DNA from 2 places in the Rossellomorea sp. GCM10028870 genome. Region 2 is predicted to be linked to the other one. Evidence: a T-box and tRNA genes for the amino acid it is inferred to sense, from the RefSeq annotation. Region 2 holds a T-box; the other holds one or more tRNA genes.
The links. A T-box is a leader RNA that pairs with one kind of tRNA and senses whether it is charged. The one in region 2 lies ahead of trpS (tryptophan--tRNA ligase), so its partner is inferred to be a tRNA-Trp.
Positions count from the first base shown of each region.

Region 1: it encodes a tRNA-Trp, which carries the amino acid that the T-box ahead of trpS (tryptophan--tRNA ligase) is inferred to sense. The anticodon was not compared.

Region 1 is NZ_JBHTGN010000001.1:2,089,787-2,097,508, forward strand. It holds gene ACFQWC_RS10745 (sensor histidine kinase) at 1-1,564, opposite strand, end outside; gene ACFQWC_RS10750 (ABC transporter substrate-binding protein) at 1,706-2,983, opposite strand; gene ACFQWC_RS10755 (carbohydrate ABC transporter permease) at 3,066-3,893, opposite strand; gene ACFQWC_RS10760 (carbohydrate ABC transporter permease) at 3,893-4,834, opposite strand; tRNA gene ACFQWC_RS10765 (tRNA-Gly) at 5,529-5,602, opposite strand; tRNA gene ACFQWC_RS10770 (tRNA-Leu) at 5,606-5,689, opposite strand; tRNA gene ACFQWC_RS10775 (tRNA-Cys) at 5,698-5,771, opposite strand; tRNA gene ACFQWC_RS10780 (tRNA-Gly) at 5,779-5,853, opposite strand; tRNA gene ACFQWC_RS10785 (tRNA-Gln) at 5,858-5,929, opposite strand; tRNA gene ACFQWC_RS10790 (tRNA-His) at 5,969-6,044, opposite strand; tRNA gene ACFQWC_RS10795 (tRNA-Trp) at 6,056-6,129, opposite strand; tRNA gene ACFQWC_RS10800 (tRNA-Tyr) at 6,210-6,293, opposite strand; tRNA gene ACFQWC_RS10805 (tRNA-Thr) at 6,313-6,388, opposite strand; tRNA gene ACFQWC_RS10810 (tRNA-Phe) at 6,402-6,477, opposite strand; tRNA gene ACFQWC_RS10815 (tRNA-Asp) at 6,495-6,571, opposite strand; tRNA gene ACFQWC_RS10820 (tRNA-Met) at 6,706-6,779, opposite strand; tRNA gene ACFQWC_RS10825 (tRNA-Val) at 6,855-6,930, opposite strand; tRNA gene ACFQWC_RS10830 (tRNA-Glu) at 6,971-7,045, opposite strand; tRNA gene ACFQWC_RS10835 (tRNA-Ser) at 7,065-7,156, opposite strand; tRNA gene ACFQWC_RS10840 (tRNA-Asn) at 7,163-7,237, opposite strand; rRNA gene rrf (5S ribosomal RNA) at 7,245-7,361, opposite strand; partial or broken rRNA gene ACFQWC_RS10850 (23S ribosomal RNA) at 7,660-7,722, opposite strand, start outside.
Region 2 is NZ_JBHTGN010000001.1:1,818,335-1,826,056, reverse strand. It holds gene ACFQWC_RS09400 (hypothetical protein) at 1-168, opposite strand, end outside; gene ACFQWC_RS09395 (beta-ketoacyl-ACP synthase III) at 370-1,302, shown strand; gene fabF (beta-ketoacyl-ACP synthase II) at 1,347-2,591, shown strand; gene ACFQWC_RS09385 (DUF2268 domain-containing putative Zn-dependent protease) at 2,694-3,455, shown strand; gene ACFQWC_RS09380 (YuzI family membrane protein) at 3,606-3,827, shown strand; gene ACFQWC_RS09375 (YjbA family protein) at 3,912-4,661, shown strand; gene trpS (tryptophan--tRNA ligase) at 4,788-5,786, opposite strand; T-box leader at 5,838-6,069, opposite strand; gene ACFQWC_RS09365 (DUF3899 domain-containing protein) at 6,113-6,496, opposite strand; gene ACFQWC_RS09360 (peptide ABC transporter substrate-binding protein) at 7,006-7,722, shown strand, end outside.

The DNA of each region.
Region 1 (7,722 bases), 270 kb from region 2:
GGACAATCATCACCAATTCTTTCTCATCCTGAAAGCAAGATAACCATATTCGCCCTACCCCGTCCCGGATATCGAATCCGTGTTTGAAGTAGTTTTCAATGAGAGGCTGCAGGAGCATCTTCGGTACCGGGGTCTCCATTACCTCTTCTTCTACCTCTACACTGTAATCCAGATTCTCACCGAAACGTTCTTTTTGTAAAAGAAGATAGGCGTTCGTGTAATTGATTTCCTTGCTTAATGGAACCACATCCTCCTCCATATTCATCCCGTACCTCATTATTTTGGAAAGGTGGGTGATCAGGGAGTAGATTTGCGGAACCTTGTTCTTCAAAGCAATCGTTCCAATGGATTGCAGGGCATTATAGAGAAAATGCGGATTGATTTGAGACTGGAGGACCTTTAATTGATTCGTCTTGTTTTCGAGCTCCAGCTTGTACTCACGGTTGATCAGATGATTGATCCGCTCGATCATCTGCTGAAACCGGTAGCCGAGGATCCCGATTTCATCGGAACCGAACGATTCGGACTGTACCTTCATATTCCCTTTTTCAACCTGTTGGATATGTTGAAGCAGAATCCGTATGGGTGACGTAATTTTGAAAGAAACAAATAGGGTCGCGAGCACCACAAGTGATAGCCCAAGAACTCCAAACAGAATATTAATCTTCGCGACACTAAATGCGCTTTCATAAAGATTCACGTAAGGAACCCGTTTCACTAACAACCAACCGCCGGCCGAAGCAGGGAGCTGGTCGTACATCATCACCCCGTTGAAGGAGTCCTCCTTCCACTCGAGTGTCCCTGATACATCTTTTGATTCCATTATTCTCTTAATCCACTTCTGGTTGTTGCCATCATCCGATACATCCCGGTCCGAGCTATAAATCATTTCCCCTTCCGAAGAAAGAAGATAGAATTCTTCTGACTTAGCGTTATAGAGGTTTCTACTCAAATCGATGATCTTGTCAGGTGAAACCTCCAATGAGATATAAGCAAGCACCTCATCACCGGGAACGTTTCGGAATGCCCGGTGAATCGTGACAATATCCTTCGACCGGTTGATATTCTTTTCTTCCTGACTATGGGTTGGTTCAATATACATGTTATAAGGGCTGCGCTCTGCATTTCTGAAGGATTCCCATTGCGAATCCCTTACCTTATTAGAAAAAACAACTGTAGAGCGCTTTGTTGCCGAAATGACGCGGTCACCATCGGCGAAGGAAATACGTACCCCGTTAATTGTATCACCCGTGTAGAGAATCGTTTGCACAACATTCTTTACAATGCCAATCGTCAAGTAATTATTCTCTTGACTTGGTGATCTCATGAAGTTAATAAAATCAGGATTATTATAGAGTGATAGAGTTAACCCGTTGAGCTCATTAATATAGCTCTCCAGATTCACCTTTCCCTGATAAAGAAGATTGCTGCTCTCCTCCACCACCTGCTCCTCTATGGAGTCCTTCGTATAAAAATATGTAATAATAATAGAACTGCCAAACGGCACAATCGTCGTAATCATCAACAACACAATCAACTTATTCCGAATGCTGGTCTTTAACATGAGGGACGGACCTCCCAGGTCTCACTTATACACTAGTATAAAGTGTTTTTCCCTGCTCTTGGAAGTGTTTTTTCGAAATATTCCTATTAAACTTATAAAATAGAAAGCATGCCCAGTAGACATGCTTTCTATTTTTTCAATTTACTTCAAGTTATCCCATGTTTGCTGGAATCGCTCAAGTACAGTGTCGTAATCAATTTTCCCTGCGGCATACTCCTGGATCGTTGCAGCGAATTCCTTATTCGCTCCATCCGGCCATTTGAACCAAGTCCAAGGAATCGTCTTCTCTTCTTTAGAGTAGTCAAGGATGGACTGACCTAAGTCTCCAAGACCATTTGGCTCGATGTTATCGAATGCCGGGATGAACGCAAACTCTTCCGTGATATAACGCTTACCAGTTTCAGATGAAACCATCCACTCTAAGAATGTTTTCGCTTCTTCAAGATGCTCAGAGTTCTTGTTTAATACCCAGTTATTCGGTACACCTACAGGAAGGCGATCAGCACTATCATCATTGCTGATAGAAATTGGAAGGAATCCCATGTTGATTTCAGGATTGATCTCAGTGATCATGTTCTCAGTCCAGTTTCCTTGTTGCAGCATCGCAGTTTCACCAGAAGCAAATAGCGTTACTTGTGTATTGTAATCCGTCGTTAACGGATTATCATTTGCGTACTTAAGCTCAGCATCTAAAACTTCTTTGAATTGTTTGAACTTTTCGTTGCCTACAATCTTCTCGGAACCATCATAAAGACCGGCGATGAACGCATCCGGATCTTCCTGCTGAGCAAACGGAATGTTAAGTAAATGTTGACCAATTACCCACCACTCGCCATAACCAGCTGAGAAAGGCGTGATTTTCTTCGCTTCAAGCTTCTTCGCAGCGTCTTTTAACTCATCAATCGTTGTAGGCGGCTCAGTGATTCCCGCTTCTTCAAATAAATCTTTATTATATACAAATCCGTAGCCTTCAAGGTTAACCGGCATACCATAAAGCTTGCCATCTTCATCCGTCATCGGCACTTTACCGATCGGAAGAACATGCTCAACCCATGGCTCACCGGAAAGATCTGCTAACTTCTCTTTCCAAAGCTCTAACTCTTTAAAACCACCGTTGTTGAAAATGTCCGGCTCTTCACCAGAAGCAAATTTCGCTTTCAAAGCAGCACCGTAATCGGCACCTCCACCAACTGTTTCAAGCTTAATCTTAATGTTTGGATGCTCAGCTTCGAACTCATTGATCATTTCTTGAAGCTGATCGGCAATTTCAACCTTGAACTGGAAGAAATTAAGGGTAACTACATCGTCACCTGATCCAGACTCTCCACCTGATTTGCTTGTAGTGTCTTTAGAAGAACAGCCAGCAATAATACCAAATACTAAAACCAAAGACATACAAAGTAAAAGTATACGTTTCATAAATGGATTGACCTCCCTGATATAAATTATTTTATATAAATTTCTGTATCAATGATAGACCATCTCGACAGAAACTTTATATCTACTTAATTGACCCTGAAGCAATACCTTTGATGATATGCTTCTGTAAAAATAAGAAGAAAATGATGATCGGTGTAATGCCAAGCACCAATGCTGCAAGACCCATATCCCATTGCTTCGTATACTGAGCGAAGAATGAGCTTGCTGCGAGTGGAATCGTACGCAGTTCCGCATCCTGTAATACAAGAAGGGGAAGCAGATAGTCATTCCAAATCCATAAAGTGTTCAAAATGACCACGGTTACTGTTATCGGCTTAAGTAATGGGAATACAATTCTCCAGAACACACCAAACTGACTGCAGCCATCAATCATCGCGGATTCTTCAATCTCAATCGGAACGGTTTTCACAAATCCATGATATAAGAAAAGAGAAAGTGGCACGCCAAATCCGAAGTACATGATGATCAAACCTGGAATACTATTCGTAAGTCCCAACGTCCCTCCTACCTTCATAAGAGGAATCATCACCGTCTGGAACGGAATGACCATGGCTGAAACAAAGATGACAAATAAAATTTTGCTGAACTTCCCTGGCGTACGTACCATCTTCCACGCCGCCATGGAGCTGATAATCACTAATCCAATGTTACTGAAAACGGTGATGACCAAGGAGTTCCAGAAAGCACGGGGGAAATTGATGATCTCCCACACCTTCGCATAGTTAGAGAAAACAAATTCCTTTGGCCACGCCGCCGCATCGATCAAAATCGCTGCAAACGGCTTCACTGAGTTGATCAGTACGAAGTAGAAAGGAATAAGGAAAATGAGCCCTATGACAATTCCGATAATCTCTAATACAAACGTTCTTTTCGTATAGCGATTGCCCATTACGCCTGAACCTCCTTCTTCTTCGTCACCATCACCTGAACCGTTGTAAACACTGCCACTACCACAAAGAACAGGATCGATTTCGCTGTTCCCAGGCCATAACGGTTATTCTGGAACGCTTCTTGATAAATATTGATCGCCACAGATTGTGTAGAATTGAATGGTCCCCCGCCTGTTAACGAGATGTTCAAATCGAATATCTTAAAGGCCATTGAAATCGTCAAGAAGAAGCAAATTGTGAATGCCGGTAAAATCAACGGAATGATAATCTTCGTCAACAACGTCCAGTTGGATGCTCCATCTATCCTCGCTGCTTCCAAAAGTGAATTATCCACCCCTTGCAATGCCGCAACATAGATGACCATCATATAACCACTGATCTGCCATGCAAACACGATGACAATCCCCCAGAATGCCGTCGTCTCATCACCAAGCCAAGGCATTTTAAAGAATCCGATCCCCGTCATATTCCCGAGTGATGCAAATCCTTTCACAAAGATGAACTGCCAGATGAATCCGAGTAGCAATCCACCAATTACGTTGGGAATAAAAAACACTGTCCGCAAAATGTTTCGCGTCTTCAATGCTGCATTCAGTAAAAGTGCAAACCCGAAACCTATTAAATTACTAATAATCACAGCCGCAAACATAAACTTCGTCGTGAACATAAAGGAATTAAAAAATGTCTTATCATCTGTGAAGATCTTTTTGTAGTTATCAAATCCAACCCACTCTACAACTGAGCTGACACCATTCCATGAGGTAAACGAATAATACACCCCCATCAAAAATGGAAGAATCTGAATCACTAAAAAAAATATAAGTGCCGGTCCAACAAAGGCAGCATACGTCAGCAAGCTCTTATACTTGAACTTCTTCTTCGTAACCGCCTTGATTTGCGCATCTGGGCTTACTGGTCCAGTCTGAATCTTGGTTTCCACCCGTATCACCACCCCTAATAATGTAATCGCTTTCTTACATTATAATGGGAGCGCTTTCTTAAATAGGGGGACTCAATTGACAAAGAAGGTGCAAAATTTTGACTAAATGGGTTTGGGATGGGTTGGTGATGGGTAAATGAAAAGGTTGGGTTTCTTTGGCTTGATAAGGTGAACGTAGGGTACAATGCGATTTTGAAAATAAAATGCTGGAATTGAAAATAAATGTGGTGAATTTGAAAATAAAATTGGAAAGTCGATAATAAATGTAGCAAAGTCGATAATAAAATCGAAAGGTCGATAATAAAATCGAAAGGTCGATAATATATCTGCCAAACTCGATAATAAATCCGAAAAGTCGATAATATATCTGCTAAACTCGATAATAAATTATCAAGTGCCTATAAATCTAGCAGTTATATAGTTATAGAGAGTCGCTTTTTTATGTAAAATTATCATTTTCACTCTAAAATAGTCTTTTTTCAACTCCATTCCTGTACAAAATGCTACTAATACTATCTATAATATTGAAAAACTTCGAATCTCCCCCCTTATCCTACTAAAATAAAGCTGTTACTCATTGATCCACACTAAAATCCACTCATTTATTACATTCTTCCACATTTACCTCCTAAATTTCAGTCTCAGAACAATAAAAAAAGACTTCCTCTAATGAGAAAGTCTATCATATGTAAATTGGAGCGGGTGAAGGGAATCGAACCCTCATCATCAGCTTGGAAGGCTGAGGTTTTACCACTAAACTACACCCGCGAATGGTACCGGTGGCCGGGGTCGAACCGGCACTCCAGAGGAACACGATTTTGAGTCGTGCGCGTCTGCCAATTCCGCCACACCGGCATTACATTTGGAGGCGGCAACCGGATTTGAACCGGTGATCAGGGTTTTGCAGACCCATGCCTTACCACTTGGCTATGCCGCCTTAATATTGGAGCGGAAGACGGGATTCGAACCCGCGACCCCCACCTTGGCAAGGTGGTGTTCTACCACTGAACTACTTCCGCACTACTGGGCTAGCTGGATTCGAACCAACGCATGTCGCAGTCAAAGTGCGATGCCTTACCGCTTGGCTATAGCCCACTGATAGTATATGTCACGGAAATGAAAATGTGACTTTTATGGGGCGACTGATGGGAATCGAACCCACGAATGCCTGAACCACAATCAGGTGCGTTAACCACTTCGCCACAATCGCCATGATAAAATTGGCAGGGGTAGTAGGAATCGAACCCACACCAAAGGTTTTGGAGACCTTCGTTCTACCTTTAAACTATACCCCTATGAAATATAATTGGTTTCCAATGAATCTTCCTGCTATTAGCTGGGGTTCCATACTCCGCTTACGCTAGGAAAAAAATCTTGGTGGAGGGGGGCAGATTCGAACTGCCGAACCCGAAGGAGCGGATTTACAGTCCGCCGCGTTTAGCCACTTCGCTACCCCTCCAAATAGTAAATCACTCGGTTGGTGCCGGCAAGAGGACTTGAACCCCCAACCTACTGATTACAAGTCAGTTGCTCTACCAGTTGAGCTACACCGGCATCAAGTAATAAATGGTGGCTCAGGACGGAATCGAACCGCCGACACATGGATTTTCAGTCCATTGCTCTACCAACTGAGCTACTGAGCCATTATGCAAAATAAATATGGCGGTCCGGACGGGACTCGAACCCGCGACCTCCTGCGTGACAGGCAGGCATTCTAACCAACTGAACTACCGGACCAAAAATTTTCGCGCCTGCAAATTTTTTTACCATGAGTTGCGCCAGCAAAATAACTTTCATTACCTCGCAATAGCGAAAATAACTATCCATGCGTGACTCATTAAGGATTATACTATCCAAAGTCAAAAATGGTATTGCGGGGACAGGATTTGAACCTGCGACCTTCGGGTTATGAGCCCGACGAGCTACCGAACTGCTCCACCCCGCGACGATATGATTTGTTAAGTTAAACTTATAAATTAAGGATGATTATTCAACTCAGCTTATGCTTCGTGAAAAATCATGGTGGAGGATGACGGGATCGAACCGCCGACCCTCTGCTTGTAAGGCAGATGCTCTCCCAGCTGAGCTAATCCTCCATTATATTCATTGTTTTATTTCATTTTTGGAAAAAAGTGTTGGTGACCCATACGGGATTCGAACCCGTGTTACCGCCGTGAAAGGGCGGTGTCTTAACCGCTTGACCAATGGGCCTTAATAAGAAGAAGTGTTATGGCGGAGAGCAAGGGATTTGAACCCTTGAGACAGCGTTAACCGTCTACACGATTTCCAATCGTGCTCCTTCGGCCACTCGGACAGCTCTCCATATAATGGCTCCGCAGGCAAGATTCGAACTTGCGACCGATCGGTTAACAGCCGATAGCTCTACCACTGAGCTACTGCGGAACGATATGCCTGGCGACGTCCTACTCTCACAGGGGGAGATCCCCCAACTACCATCGGCGCTGAAGAGCTTAACTTCCGTGTTCGGCATGGGAACGGGTGTGACCTCTTCGCCATTGTCACCAGACAATTCCTTGTCACTTTTTTAAGGACAAGTATTATTATATCGCGTAGATATATTTTTTCAAGGCTTTTTTTATATTTTCTTATAAAATTTATTCCCTGAAAACTAGATAAAGAATTGATGTCAAGAAAGCCGAATACCGACCAATTGTGCATCTACTTCTTCAAGTAGATACCATTCCAGCTCCGGCGGCTAGAGACTCGAGGTCATTTCAGTTCAATCAGCTGAGGGTAAAAGGCACCCTCTTCTGATTGCCCAAAAATGCTTGTCGTTTCTGGTCAAGCCGCCTCCGCTTTATAGTGTGGTTAAGTCCTCGATCGATTAGTATCAGTCAACTCCACATGTCGCCATGCTTCCATCTCTG
Region 2 (7,722 bases):
TGGTTTCAATTCATCGATGGAATTCATAATGGAATGAACGCCATCAAGTAATGATCCTTCTTCATTTTTGCCTGCACGCTTCTCCTGAGAAGGATGCGCTTCTTTTTTAGGGATCCTTCCTCCGTACATCATCTGATCAAATGGATGCAGCTTTTTTTCTTCAGACATATTCTCACCCCCTCTGCCTACTACATAACCTATGAGGAGAAGGGTTGTACGAGTATGGTCAAACGCGTAGAAGAAATGGAAAAGAAAAAATAATTGCAGAAAGTAGAAATCTTCGATAAAATTAGTACCAAGTCATAATAATTGATAATAAACTAAAGTATAAGAGAAAAAACATAAAAAAAGAAAGTAGGGAATGCCAGTATGAATACAGGGATTATTGGAATTGGGCGTTACCTTCCCGAGAAAGTCGTAACCAATGCAGATCTTGAGAAAATGGTGGAAACATCAGACGAATGGATTCGTACGAGAACAGGCATTGAAGAGAGAAGAATAGCAGATAATGAAACAGACACATCAGACATGGCTTATGAAGCAGCAAAAACGGCCATCGCAGATGCAGCTATCTCTGCAGAAGAAATTGATCTGATCCTTGTGGCTACGGTCACACCTGACCAGCCATTCCCATCTGTAGCTTGCTTGCTTCAAGAAAGATTAGGAGCAAAGAAAGCCGCAGCAATGGATTTAAGTGCAGCATGTGCCGGATTTATGTATGGTATGATTACGGCAAAGCAGTTTATCGACAATGGCGCGTATAAGCATGTGCTCGTTGTAGGAGTTGAAAAGTTATCAAAAATTACAGATTGGGATGACCGTAATACAGCTGTTCTCTTTGGAGACGCAGCAGGTGCAGCAGTACTTGGGCCTGTTCCAGATGGCAAAGGAATACTTGCCTTTGAATTAGGTGCAGACGGATCGGGTGCAAAACATCTGTACCAGGAAGAAAATATCATCATGAACGGTCGCGAAGTATTTAAATTTGCGGTTCGTCAAATGGGCGAATCGAGCGTAAATGTAATTGAAAAAGCGGGATTAAAGAAGGAAGATGTTGACTTTTTAATTCCCCATCAAGCCAATATTCGTATCATGGAAGCAGCAAGACAACGATTGGAATTGCCGATTGAAAAGATGTCTAAAACGGTAAATAAATACGGTAATACTTCAGCAGCTTCTATCCCTGTTTCTTTAGTTGAAGATTTAGAAGCAGGAAGAGTGAAAGAAAACGATGTAGTCGTCATGGTAGGATTCGGCGGCGGTTTAACCTGGGGCGCCATTATCATGCGCTGGGGTAAATAAATAGAACTCTCTTCTATAACTTGCAGACAAAGGAGATGGAATAAATGAACAAGAAACGTGTAGTTGTAACAGGATTGGGAAGTGTTACCCCGTTAGGTAATGATGTCGAATCAACGTGGACGAATATTTTAGCAGGGAAAACGGGTGTAGGTCCCTTAACGCGCTTAAATGCAGACGATTATCCAGCCAAAGTGGCAGCAGAATTGAAAGATTTCAATATCGAGGATTTCGGTGTTGAGAGAAAAGAAGCAAGAAAAATGGATCGCTTCACTCATTATGCGATTGCAGCTTCGTTAATGGCTGTCAAAGACTCGAAGCTCGACATTACAGACGAAAATGCTCACCGTGTCGGCGTATGGATCGGTTCAGGAATTGGTGGAATGGAAACGTTCGAACAGCAGTATGAAACCTTCCAAAAACGTGGATATCGCAGAGTAAGTCCATTCTTCGTCCCAATGATCATTCCTGATATGGCGGCTGGACAAGTCTCCATCATGCTAGGAGCTAAAGGCTTTAACTCTTGTACAGTAACAGCCTGTGCGACAGGAACTAACTCCATTGGAGATGCGTTTAAAGTCATCCAGCGTGGAGACGCGGATGTCATGGTGTCAGGTGGAGCAGAGGCACCAATCACGAAGATGTCTGTAGCCGGCTTCTGTGCAAATACAGCCCTCTCAACCAATACAGATCCTGAGAAAGCTTCAAGACCATTTGATGCAAATCGTGACGGATTTGTCATGGGAGAAGGAGCGGGTGTCGTTGTTCTGGAAGAGCTTGAGCATGCACTGAAACGCGGAGCGCCGATCTATGCTGAAATCGTAGGCTATGGTTGTACAGGTGATGCGTATCATATCACAGCTCCGGCACCAGCTGGAGAAGGTGGAGCGAGAGCAATGAAAATGGCTTTAGAAGACGGTGGAATCCTACCCGAGCAAATGGATTACATTAATGCTCACGGAACAAGTACTCCATACAATGACAAGTACGAAACGATGGCTGTAAAAGAAGTATTCGGAGAGCATGCCTATAAATTAGCCATGAGTTCAACGAAATCAATGACAGGTCACCTTCTTGGTGCAGCTGGAGGGGTTGAAGCAATTTTTACAGTATTAGCTATGAAAGACAATGTACTGCCTCCAACAATCAATATCGAAACACCAGATCCGGACTGTGATCTTGATTATGTAGCGAACGAAGCAAGAAAACAGGAAGTGAATGTAGCGATGAGTAACTCATTAGGTTTCGGTGGTCATAATGCTACGATCGTCTTTAAAAAGTATAACAATTAAAATGAGAACGGGTCTGCTAATATGCTAGCAGGCTCGTTTTTTTGTTGTGAACCCTCTTTTTATTACATATACATGATAAAAAGTTGGGAAAGAGGGATGAAGGTGACTGTTGCTCCTACTGATGAATGGCTTGTAGATTCGATTCATAAACCTTTAGAGCTTCTAAAGAAAACGATAAACGGGAAAGAAGATCAAAAGTCGTTTTATCAATACCTCATGAAGCATGGCATGTTTAAATCATCACATCACGCAGAGGATATTTATGCAAAAATGAAAGAACGTAAGATATGGGAGCGTTTTTCCCTTTATGAAAAAAAGTATAAACGAAAATGGAATGGCCCGAACGTTCCAATCTATTTATTCCCCGTTCAGGAAAAGAGAGGCATGTTCCAAGCCTCAATGAAAAAATCAGGTGTATGCTTTAAAGACGAAATTTTCTTCTTTGTAGCAGATCAAGAAGATGCCAAAGAATACGAAGCTCTATTTGTTCACGAATACCATCACTGTGTCAGAATGAAACTCTTAAACAAAAAAGATAGCCAATACACCCTATTAGATTCCATCATTTTTGAAGGGCTGGCAGAGTTTGCTGTCAGAGAGTATTGTGGGGAGAAGTATGTAGCTTCCTGGACAAAGGCTTATCAGGAAAAACAAATGTCACTTTATTTCGAGAAGTGGATTAAGCCTAATTTGGATGTGAAACGAAGCAGTCCCCTTCACGACTACTTACTTCTTGGTCAGAAATCTTACCCTAATATGCTGGGGTATGCTGCCGGCTATTACCTGGTACAAAATTATGTTAAGCAAAAGGATAGGTCTACCACAGCTCTATTAGGAAAACCTTCATCGATCTTCTTATCTTAGTAGAATGGGGATCAGCCATTCATATTCTGATTCCTGTGCTGGTGATATTAAATTAAGCTCTTTATATCGTCATATCTTCCATTTGAACTCCATAGACTATAGTAAGAATGGACGAGCTAAATCTCTAATGCGAGGATAGAGGCGGAAGGTATGGTGTTTCGAATGTTTGTATTATTTATAGGGTTTGGACTGGCTGTTTCAGGTGGTGTAAGTTTAATCATCTATTTAAACCTTCTCACTACTGGAATGACCTTTACAGACTATATTCTCTTCGTATCCACCCGAGTCGAATGCTACTTATTTCTCTTAGGGATTCTCATCATCACGATCTCAATCTATATTCCACGAAGGAAAAATAATCACTATCTATAAAACACTTGCTTAACAGGAATAAATTTACACCGATTTGCCTATACTGATTGACAAATAAGATTGTAGCAAAGCGAGGGGTCAATCATGTTATATCTTCATGATGTATGGGTAAATTGGTTCGAAGGCGAAGAAAATGGCTACAATGTCTGTCATTTTCACGAGTGGAGAAAAGAGGACGTTATTGAATTATTAGATCAAGTTCCGCTCATTAAAGTGGACACTGTTCTGTTTCATTACATCGAGAATGATTTATCAGAGTTACCTCAACAACTGCTCAATAATGTCTATCAAAAAGCATACTTGCGAAAAAACCATGAACGAATTCAATTGGATTATTGCTTCATTGTCACAGATGGAACAGGGATACTTGCCGTGGATACAATCGGGTATACCGTTCCAATCAGAAAAAGCAGGCTCATTCCAAGGCAGGAACAACTCGTCTATGAAATGGTAGAAAATCATGAAACGATGCAGTACGTCATTCAGCCTGAAGGAAAGAGAGAGGATTCATACCACATTCTCTCGCCGAGTCCCTATATGATGAGTGGTCTGACAAGAAAAGAAAGACAGTTGAAGCAATTATTATTTATGGCGCTGGATCAGCTTCACAGCTCAAATAACACGGCAGAAATACGATACTGGTACACGGAATGGGCTCCACAGCGATATCGGTCCATTCAAGAGATGGACTTTGAAGAAATTTGGCAAATGTTATACGAAGAAACACAGTATGGCTGGTCGGACAAGCATCTGACTCTCTGCGAGAACTTAATAAAAGGACAACCTTTTTTTGAAAAACTATGGGAAGTGGAGAATCGTCCTAAGGTAAATTAATTGGTGAACGAAAACCTTGAGTCCGTGATGGGCTTGGGGTTTTTTGTTTGGGTAGGGGGAAAAGGTGGTTATGTGAATGTCCATAAAAAAGCCAAGAGCCTAATTTGCAGGCTCTTGGCACCATCACTATTTTCTTTTTCTCTCTTTACGCCCGAGTCCCATGGCCTTTTCTATCTTCTTCAGCATTTTGTTTGCAGCGAAGTTAGCCTTTTCTGCCCCGCGATCAAGGATATCATCAAGCTCGTCAGAATCAATCAATTCATAGTAGCGGTCCTGTACCGGCTTAATGGCCTTGATTACGACTTGAGCCAGGTCAGCTTTGAAGTCTCCATAGCCCTTACCTTCATACTTTTGTTCAAGTTCTTCTATTGAACTGCCTTCAAGAATCGAATAGATAGAAAGGAGGTTTGATACTCCTGGTTTGTTTTCTTTATCGTATTTCACGATTCCATCTGAATCCGTTACAGCACTTTTGATTTTCTTTTCAATCATCTTCGGATCGTCGAGGAGCGTGATAAATGATTTCTGATTTGCATCGGACTTACTCATCTTCTTCAATGGGTCCTGTAGGGACATGACACGAGCCCCAACTTTAGGAATCCGGACTTCCGGAACCGTAAAGATGTTGTTGTATTTATTATTGAAACGCTCAGCAAGATTTCTCGTTAATTCCAGATGCTGCTTCTGATCGTCTCCAACTGGGACTAAGTCTGTTCCATACAGAAGAATATCAGCTGCCATTAATGGGGGATAGGTTAATAATCCTGCAGAAACTGCTTCTTTACCATGTGATTTATCTTTGAATTGTGTCATTCTTTCAAGTTCACCAATATACGTCACACATTGCAGGATCCATCCTGCCTGTGCGTGGGCCGGAACTTCCGATTGAATGAATAGTGTTGATTTATCCGGGTCGATGCCACAAGCAATATAGAGTGCAGCGAGACTGCGGATATTCTTGCGAAGCTCCATTTTATCCTGTGCTACCGTGATTGCATGCTGATCCACTACACAGAAATAACAATTGTATTCCTCCTGCAGCTCAGTGAACTGCTTCATTGCCCCGATGTAATTCCCAAGCGTAATCGTACCACTCGGTTGAATACCACTAAAGATTGTCTTCATCTAACTTCCTCCTCAAAATAAACAAAATAAAAACCCATCCGTCCTATAGAAGATAGGGACGAATGGGATCATTTCCGCGGTGCCACCCTAAGTACTCAAATGAGTCAGCTTAGTCCATGTGAACATGGAACCTCTTTAACGTGAGGTTGATCCGTTATATGCTACTCTATTTCACAAATAAAGCTCAGAAGTCCATTCCCTCTCCATGAATACTTGTTTTCACCAACCACAAGCTCTCTATAATTCAATAATGAAAGGTACTACTCTTCATCAACGCTTATACTCTCATTCATATACATTTATTATATAAAATAAATGTTCGTAATTCAAGTGTACACGAGATAGGACAAAGTGATCGAAAGTACGAGCGAAATAGTACCGACTATAAGAAATGATCGCGTAATGGAATAAGAGCGCTGCATTCCGTATTCTTCATGAGCATCCTTCGTTTCATCCAGTGTATCAAACTGGGAGATGTATTTTCCTTGTTTCGTACTGTTTCTGAATCTCTTAAGAGCATACAAGATTCCGTTGAAAAAACCTTTTTGAAAAATATAAAGGAGGGCTCCTATGGCAACATACGTAATTCCGATAATGAACAAACTGTCTATTATAGAAAGAAGGAGGTTTTTCCCCTGTAGAATAGCAGTCGCAAAGACGATGATGAAAAACAGCAGTGTAGGTATGTAGAAAAAATTTATTCGTTTCATAGTACTCCTTAATTTGTTTTTTATAAAAGTATACATGAAGGGTAAAGAAGAATTCAATCATCGTTCATATATATTCAGTTCAGCATGCAATGTGTGGTAAAAGAGACAGAAATCCTTATAGTGCGTATCCATTTGAAACTCCTAACTCCACATAAATCCTTGAAGAGAATAGAGTATAAATTCTATTTTTTATATTTAGTCTGTAAATCTTATAATTATAATAGAAGTAGAGGGGGCGTTGGGGAATGATCCTCCACAATACAATTGAAATTGCCGTAATTAAAATTTACGTTTGTAACAATTGTAATGGGACAAACTCTCTAAAATGAACAGTTAAAACCCTTATACATCAAGGTTTTAACAACAATATACCTATTAATCTGATAATTTTGCAAAAAAACTGTTAAATTCATATTGCAATAATTTCTCTATCATGTATAATAAGTAACAAATCTTCTGAAAATTAGAAGATAAATAAATATGAGATTTACGAGGAGGTCAATTTCAAGATGAAGAAAAAGTTTTCATTCTTGCTAGTTCTTCTTCTGGCTCTAAGTACTTTCTTAGCTGCATGTGGCGGCGACAAGAAAACTGAGGGCAACGAAGGAGCATCTGGTGAAGGCGGCGAGTCTGCTGAAAAGAAAGAACAGGTACTTAACTTACTAGAGAGTTCTGAGATCCCATCAATGGACTCTACTCTAGCAACTGACGCTGTTTCATTTAAAGTAATGAACAACGTATTTGAAGGTCTTTACCGTTTAGGTGAAAATGATGAGGCTGTACTTGGTATGGCTGCTGAAGAACCTCAAATCAGTGAAGATGGTAAAACTTACACGTTCAAACTTCGTGATGCTAAATGGTCTAACGGAGATGCAGTTACTGCTAACGACTTCGTTTACGCTTGGCAAAAAGCTTTAAACCCTGATACTGGTGCAGAGTATGCGTACATCATGTACGATATCAAAAACGCTGCAAAAGTTAACGCTGGTGAAGTTCCAGTTGAAGAATTAGGTGTTAAAGCGGTTGATGAGAAAACTCTAGAAGTTCAGCTTGAAACAGCTGTTCCATATTTCAAAGCTTTACTTTCTTTCGCAACATTCTATCCTCAAAACCAAAAGTTTGTTGAAGAAAAAGGCGATAAATTCGGTCTTGAAGCTGACACTGCAGTTTACAATGGTCCATTCACACTATCTGAGTGGAAGCATGAGCAAAGCTTCAAATTAACT